Regions from separate parts of the Paenibacillus sp. GP183 genome, predicted to be linked through region 1. Evidence: riboswitches for the same ligand, from Rfam matches in the RefSeq annotation. Region 1 holds a riboswitch; the other holds the start of a gene.
What was found. A riboswitch is a leader RNA that binds a small molecule or an ion and turns the genes downstream of it on or off. The one in region 1 is predicted to bind cyclic di-GMP.

Region 1 (4,202 bases):
AAGAATAGAATTATAAGGAGTGGCTTAAATTGCCTGTTATCACAGTAAAGATGGCTAAGGGTAGAACTATCGAGCAAAAACAACAATTCGTTGAAGCGATTACCAATGAAGCAGTTAAAACTTTAAATGTGAAAGAGGAATGGGTTACGGTCATTTTTGATGAATACGATAGAGAAAATTGGGCTTCTAATGGACAACTTCATTCACTTAAATTCGGTGATGGGTTTGGCAAAAAAGGAACAGAATAATTATTTCTTATTACTCCTTTTATGGAACTTAAAAGACACCTTAGAATTACAGATTGAACCGCCGGCTCAACTACGGAAAACGAGAGGTAAAAACAGAATAAAGAGGTTGACAATATGGAGAGCAAGTATAATTCGAAACTCAAAAAACAGCAAGAACGTGAACTTCTTGATGAGTATCATAAATTGGTAACTGAACAAGCCTTGGAGCCATTATATCAATCTTTCATAGAATGGAAACAAGGGGAATTGCCATATTTCGAACTTACTGAGCGTATCCACCTATTCCATAAAAAGAACCAGGAGATCTACAAGGACTTTGAGTACACAGGTCGCCAAGAACTCGTTCTCCTTGCAAAAATGAAATTGGGCCGACTAACTAAGGAGGAAATATTAGAATATAGCTGGCTTCTGGAAAGATGGGGATATGAGGACAATAACAGTTAGATGATTCTATAATTCATGATGAGGTTGCCAAGGTTATATACCCGGCAGCCTCATTGAAGTAACGGGCAGGAATTTGGAGTATAGATTCAAACTTTCGTCTAGGTAAATACTCTACTCAAGACTATTTCCATTGGAGTAATTGTTCTGTGATTTTTCCGAATGATAACCAATTTTTTCATAAATTTAACTTGACCAATTTCGTTGCTAAATGGTAATCTTTTCTTAGAAAAGAGCTGTGAAATGTAGAGGTAACTGGTCGCCTTATCTACATGGAGCTAGTGGCGAACCCGACTTTTCTGATTTTTTGCAATCAGGGAAGAAGCGATGAACTGTAAACCGTAATTTGGTCGCTTGGTTTACACGGAGCAAGTAGCGAACCCGACTTCCTCTCTATTTATAGGGAGGAGCGATGAAGTGTAAGCCTTAATTGGTCGCTTGGCTTACGCGGAGCAAGTAGCGAAACCACCCTCCCTCCTACTCAAAGGAGGGCAAGGAAATGAAATTGAAATCGCTTTTTATTGCATTTCTTATCGTGGTTGCTATCGTAGTAGCAACTGCAGCAGATTTTAATGTTGTGTAAGTAGCCTCGACGGAAGGAACACTACTAAGTTTTTATTAGTAGTGTTCCTTCAAATTTTAAGGGGGAAAGAGATGCTGCTCGATATCATTATTTTGTCTTTTGTCGTCGCGTTTTTACGCGGAGGCAGAATAAAGGAAATCCCTAAATTTCATAAATTAGTATTTTTGCTGATCAGCGTCATTCTGCAGGTGTGTTCCATCTTTTTACCTCACGGGATAGGCAAAGTGATTGTGTCGGTTGCTTATTTATCGGCTATCGTCTTTTTGTACAAAAATAGGATGTGGGAAGATGTACGCGTAATCATGATTGGCTGGATGTTAAATGCAATCACGATTTGGGTTAATCTTGGCAGGATGCCGATTGATCTCGAGCAAGCGAAGAAAACTCCTTTTGATGTGACTGCTCTTTTAAATGGAGATGACTGGAAGCATGCGATTATAGATAATACTACCCGTTTGTCGTTTCTATCGGATATCATCTATGTACCGTACCCGGTTCCGAGGGTTATAAGTATTGGAGATATTTTTGTTGCGTTTGGCGTCTTTTTGCTAATTCAGCGGATGATGAATAAACCCATATCACTAAAAGGACTACACGAGGGGAAATTGAATGTTACTGACAAACAATCTTAAGGAACTTTTGAGAAAAGTCGTACTAATGACATTCCCTTGCCTGGCAGTTATTATTGTCGCAACTTGTATTCCCTATTATGAACAAAGATCATTATGGCCCATTTTGGTCGTTTATTCATTGTTGAGTATTGTAGCGTCATTTATTTCAATTTTTTCAAAAAATTTTGTTTTGACACTGACATCGGCAGTTAATTTTTCAGCAATTTTATTATATGGCCAGCCTGTAGCTATATGGTCATCATTAATTGAAGTCATACTTATTGCATTCTTATATTCTAGCAAACTTGCGACTGCCTTAAATAATGCTGGGCAAAAATTTGTGTTTATTACTATTGTCGCTGTTGTGGCTGCTTACTTGAAGACTGTCCCAATCCGATCTGAGTTTTCTGATTTGCTCCTTATTGGAATATATTGGATATCGAATATAACCATGTGTGCAACAGTGCTGAGTGTGATCTACAACAAGTCATTTAAAAGTATTTTCGTCAACATGATGAAAACCGGCCCTATGATTTATTTCTTGGTATTAGCATTAGGTCTAATCAGTGTCAGGCTTTATGAATCTCTTGCACTATACGGGTTAATCCCAATGTTGTTTGTCTTTGCTCTAATTAGTCGAGTTTTCAAACAATATCATGCTTCCTTGTTAAAATTGGAGTATAAGGTTGAACAAGAGAAACAATTAAATATGTCTCTTATTACCGCTATGGCTTCAGTAATTGATGCAAGAGATCCATACACAAGTGGACATTCCTGGCGGGTAGCCTATTGGGGTAAACGAATTGCAACCGAGCTAAAATTAACAAAGATGGAGATCGATAATGTCTATTTCGGCGGGATTCTTCATGATATTGGGAAGATTGGCATTGAGGATGATATTTTAAGAAAAGAAGGAACATTGAGTGCGGAAGAATATGAAAAAATTAAATTGCATCCGGTTATTGGTTACCAGATTTTAAAAGACGCAAACATTTTTTCGGAATTGTTACCGGCTATTCGTTCTCATCATGAGAGAATCGATGGAAATGGCTATCCAGATGGTTTAAAGGAGAACGAGATACCGTTGATTGCAAAAATACTAACTATAACAGACGCTTTTGACGCTATGATATCAGATCGCCCATATCGAAAAGGACTTTCACTGGAGGAAACGTTGAGACGCATTAATGAGGGAGCTGGCAGTCAATTTGATACGGAGCTGACGGCCGTGTTTATTAAATTAATTGAGAAGACACCTTGGGATGAAGTGGTTGAGCAATTTAAAATGAATCAAGCACAATTGGAAGCAGCAGTAAGTGCACCCATCCCGGAAAATGAAAATTAAAAAGATGGGGGATTTAAAAACATGAAAGAAAGGCGGCAGGGTTGTGCATTCCCGGGCCGCTTTTTTGATAAATTGGGTAAATCAAAAAAATGTCGATGTCTAGCTCGGGAACTACCGCCTTTGGTTTATTTATCCTAGAATTGGGCACGCGATCAACAGTTCTAATTTCGTTAAAATCTGATGCATACTTTGCCTGTCAATGTAGCAATCACTATTATTAAAAACGATACTTAGATGTTGACATAATTGCTACCATTTATTTGCTTTGCTTGTTTTTTAACTCTAGCGGCTTTTAAAGACAGCTCAGAAAGGTCCGTAATTTGTTCAGAGGATATATTTAATATCGCCATTGATAAACTTATTAATGGAAATTTCTTGATTACATGATCCCTATCTAATGATTCAATATTATTTTTTGAATTATCTTCCAATGAATAATAATTCCGCTTTTCGATTTCAAACAATTTAATTACCTGCTCACAATAGTCCTCAGCAGAGCTAGTGGGAAGACAGGTGACAAAATCATCACCACCAATATGTCCAACGAAAGAGAGTTCTTTAAACTCAGTCGAAGTAAGTAATCTACCCACCCATCTAATAACATCATCACCGTATTTAAAGCCGTACACATCATTGTATGCCTTAAAATGATCAATATCAGTATAAATAACTGAAATGGCTTCTTTCTGTTCAATTTTAATTGTTATGTAATCATGAATTCGTTCATTTCCTGGAAGTCCTGTCAATGGGTTTTGTTGAACAGCTTCCCTAAGCTTAAATTCAGTCATAAAGGTCAGCAATTCATAAACTGGTATAACTCCAATGAAATCCTGATCACGAGTGACTATAATGTCATCGTAAATGTCTTCATAAATTCTTACAGTTGCTTTTCTTGATACTTCATCGATTTTCATATTCCAATCGACAGTTAGAATATTTGAATACATAACTTCGTTTAATCGCTTTTTATAGTT
Region 2 (4,202 bases), on a different contig from region 1:
GCAGGGGAATAAAGTAAATAGAATTCAAACATAGGGTAGAGGATGCGAAGCAACTGTGACAAAATGTAAAGAGTCCTAAGTCAGAGGTAAGACTCAACAAGAAAAGACCCAGCTAGCTGCGCTAGTGTTTAATACTTCTTCAATATTTATGTGAAAAATAGGACAACAAAGCCCCCGTGGAATCAATAACTACATCATATAACCTTCCGTCTCGGGAAAAGAAAAGCTGCAAAATCTCAGTTGCAAAAGCAACTAAGATCGCAAAAATCAGCGCGTTTTTACGGTTTTCAAAACTGCCAAGAGCCAGTGCGCATAAAATTGCGAACAACGTAAAATGACCGGCTTTATAGAGGTACCAGTTGGATGAAAAGAGATACATATCATCCATTCTAAGAAGTTCAACAAAATGGGGATGTGGATCCAATCGGAAATATATCTCTAGATGGTGAATCAGCGCACTTTGGTCCAGTGTACACGTGCATATGAAAATAACCATGCACCAGAGCAGGGTCAGTAATTTCATAGATGATCTCCTTAACCCTACTCCATTATTTATTGATATAATTGAACCAACAAGCGGATTCAGTTAAAGATTGAAATCCACTAAATTTTCAAAATTTTATTTATCATATCATAAAAGCGCTTTAAATAAAATTATTCAGAATATTGTATCGGGTCTATTTAAAAACTTTGGGAATATCATATAAATAATTCATTTTCGATCGTAGTGTTTTCAAAGGAGTGGGGATGGTCAATCTGGGGAAATCGAGAGATTTGGGCTTTCAAAAAGGTTGCTTGTGGGGTATTGGCCTTTCCATTCCTCTTTGGTTTTTATTGATATACGTACTTTATAAAATTTTTTTCTAAAATTAATGCCAAAGCCTCTATATCTTTAATTAAAATTGGTATATATTAGAGTATATCGTCGAATCATACGATACTAGCAAAATCACTGAAAAGTGATCCGCGCAAAACTAAAGGGGCCTAATCGGTTTAAGCCGAAAAGCTAGCCAGTTGCCGAATATGAGGAGGAATGTTTATGTGGTGGTTTATTTTAGGTTGTTTTACAGGGTCGTTGGTTTCATTGCTTTTCATAAGTGTGGCTGTGGTATCAAAGAAAGCTGATTTAGCCATCGAAAGTCAAGTCTGAATGTGATAAAAGAGCATCCAAGCGGATGCTTTTTTAATTTTTATTAGCTTCTTGGATTTAGCAAATGGTATAATTACAGATGTAATTTTGTCGAATCATTGTATGGATGAAAAGTTCGTAGGAGGATTTTTTTCTAAATGACAAAGAAGATTGTAGTTACTATAAGTATTGTATTTCTGTTAGGTGTCGGATTATGGTATGTAAAAAATATAGTTAACGATAAAATTTATTCGAAGTTATCAGAATTGATTGTATCTCCAGAAGTTCAGAAAGAAATTGAAGCCGCAGCGAACTCTGAAACTGCAGCGAAAATTTTGCAAGATCCATCTTTAACTGTTCCTACAGACGTTCAAAATCTTACGAAGAACCTTCAACAGCAAACGGGGAGTGCTGATCCCAAGCAAGAGAAAGAAGCATCGCCTAACAGTAGTGATACATCTGCAGAAGGAACGTCATCCGTACAAAATAAACAAAAATCGGAAGTTGCAACTGCACCTATTACTGCACCCTTGCCTAACACCACTACACCGGTGATAAAAAATCGTTCCGAAGCTGTTCAATATGCGTTAAAAAAGTTTTCTGCTCAAGAAATTACTCACTATAGTTCACTGTATAAGGACCGTAATAATTTGACTCCAGAACAGAAACAGCAAATCAAAGCGGAAGTTTTATCAAGATTTACTCCTATAGAGCTCAAAGCATTACTAGCGGCGGCCAATCATTAGTTATAAAAGTTTAATATTCTTCATCGTCTTGGAGAGTGGATTATTATTACAAAAAAATATGAAAAAGACCAACCAGTAAACTCTGGATGACCTGAAGCAAGATCAACTCCAAAAAAGCATTATTTATTTTTTGAAATCATAAGCTCTAAAAGCAATGAAGAACAGTCTAGAAACTATTTTTTTAGATAACAAGATTGATGATGTTATCCATTTTGCCAGGTACAAAGCAGTCGGTGAATTAGTGCTGATTCCACTTAGTTATTATCATAATACATCACCGAAATTTCCCAACAGGTGCCTTTATCTTTTGCAAAAGAAGTTCGTTTCAAATAATCAGACCTCGCCCCGAGCCGATCGGGGCTATTTCTATTTAAATGGTCCGTAAATTTCGGGGAAATATGCGCATATATTTAGACAACAGACTTTTTAGGTGGTGATGGCATTGCGCATGCTTCGAATCATTTTTTATTTTGTGCTTCTGTTCATTCTTATCAAAATAACATACGATGCCCTGTATAGCCTTGCGTTGCTTATGGGATTTGATTCCTTGCCGAATAATCGTAACAGAATATTGGCAAGGGCACACGCGGAGTTATGGGCAATCAAATACACCACACTATTAGTTGTTGGTTTGATTGGATGTTTTTTCTTGGCGAATAAGAAGTAATCAGGAAATTCTGATTTAACATCTTAAATGAAAAGAAAAACATCATAGTACTCCCCATTTCGGATCACCATTTCTTAATACTGTTAGAAAAAAAGACGTTATAACATCTTGGAATCGTCTGTGCTTTTAAATTACTGAGTGTGGGCTCGAATTTACTAGCTTCGAACGAAATTGTGGTGTCGAAGTAGGCATCCAAAATGAGACGAATGACTTTAGGATGTTCTTTTTACAATATTTATTGTTAAGAATCGGTGTTAATCGACATATATAGGTATAAATACCCTGCTTGATATGCTATTATATATTTACACAATAACATATACAATTACCGATATTGCAGGTAACAAATCTACTACAGTAAGTACGGTTAGTGTAATAGAGCCAAAAGAAAATGAAGATGGGTCATAAAGGAAAAGATTCAAGTAAAAAAGGTAAATAAAATAATAATTTGCATTGTAAAAAAACTTCACGCAGTTGATGCGTGGAGTTTTTTTTGGAAGCGGAAATTGAACACTGAGAACAAACAGGCGTTTTAAACTCATTCGTCCAATCTCAATCAATCCTAGATTAACAAACAGTAGCTTTAATCTGTCGAATTGTGGTATTCTATGGAAAGTAGCGTCCAAAATGCGACATAAGATGGTGAATACAATTGAGAAAAATGAAATGGAAAAAATGGTTGATCTGGTCAGGTGTTTCTGTCGTTTTTTTAGTGATATTGAGTTTTGTAGGAATGAATATGGCGGTAACTTACTCGCTTAAAGTTATAGAATCTTCTTCAATTGAATCTTCACTTCCAACACCTAAAGAAACAACCCAATCAGATAGAATAATTGGCAATTTGAATCAATAAGGAAGTGAAAAAAATGATTCGCAGCTGGGCGTGATAAATGAAGTAAATAAACAGACTTTAAGCTCCACTCCAAATTTATCACCTGCTCCATCTGGCAGCACAGTTGCTCCATCCCCTAGCTCATCTCTCGCCTCTCCTTCTCCAATACCAAAAGGGCAGAGCTTCACCTATCAAGCAGAGGTTATTAAGGATATAGCAAAGGTAGTAGAAGACTCCATTACACTGAGAGAGAAGGTTGCCGTTACCTCAGTACTTTTGAATAAACTAAGTGCTTCGGATATGCAATTGTTTATACAGATGGCTAGTAAGGGCATGTCGATAGATGAAAAAAAGCTGCCAAAAAAGTCATTCTTGGGAAGCTTACCGAGAATGAATATAATCAATTGATTTAAATAGCTGCTAAATATGGTTTAATCGAAGGTATGCACTACAAGGAAAGTTTGAAAGAAAAATAATGTTGAATCTCTTACAAAAGGGCAAAGGTGAAATGAATGAAAAGTAAGATGAAAGTGATTTTGATCTTATTGTTAACAATGCTTATGAGTATGGCTTCGACAGCAGTGGCTGCGCAAAGTCCTACTTCAGTGGATGTCTACTTTGTGCCGGTGCATTTTACGTTCGACGGGAAGGAATATGCTCCTCCTGAGGGGCAGCGCAGCTTTATATATGAAGGCAGCAGCTATGTTCCTTTACGATTCGTTTCTTACTCCTTAGGTAAGTCGGTTCAATGGAATAGTGATACATATACCGTTACCATCGAAGAGCCAAGCAGTTCCGAATTGATTAGCATTAGTGAATATAAGTTGA

Region 2: it holds a riboswitch for cyclic di-GMP, as region 1 does, so the genes downstream of both, BLV33_RS14370 (hypothetical protein) here and BLV33_RS28060 (DUF5317 domain-containing protein) in region 1, are expected to answer to the same signal.

What each region holds. Positions count from the first base shown of each region.
Region 1 covers NZ_FNSW01000002.1:286,213-290,414, forward strand. Annotated here, with positions in the region: gene BLV33_RS28050 (tautomerase family protein) at 30-248, shown strand; gene BLV33_RS28055 (hypothetical protein) at 363-692, shown strand; cyclic di-GMP riboswitch class II at 1,001-1,085, shown strand; cyclic di-GMP riboswitch class II at 1,087-1,169, shown strand; gene BLV33_RS28060 (DUF5317 domain-containing protein) at 1,344-1,904, shown strand; gene BLV33_RS28065 (HD-GYP domain-containing protein) at 1,882-3,228, shown strand; gene BLV33_RS28070 (GGDEF domain-containing protein) at 3,459-4,202, opposite strand, start outside.
Region 2 covers NZ_FNSW01000001.1:2,925,829-2,930,030, reverse strand. Annotated here, with positions in the region: gene BLV33_RS14375 (VanZ family protein) at 140-523, opposite strand; cyclic di-GMP riboswitch class I at 933-1,022, shown strand; gene BLV33_RS14370 (hypothetical protein) at 1,288-1,875, shown strand; partial or broken gene BLV33_RS30085 (UDP-glucose 4-epimerase) at 2,033-2,146, shown strand; gene BLV33_RS28830 (hypothetical protein) at 3,195-3,395, shown strand; gene BLV33_RS29680 (copper amine oxidase N-terminal domain-containing protein) at 3,887-4,202, shown strand, end outside.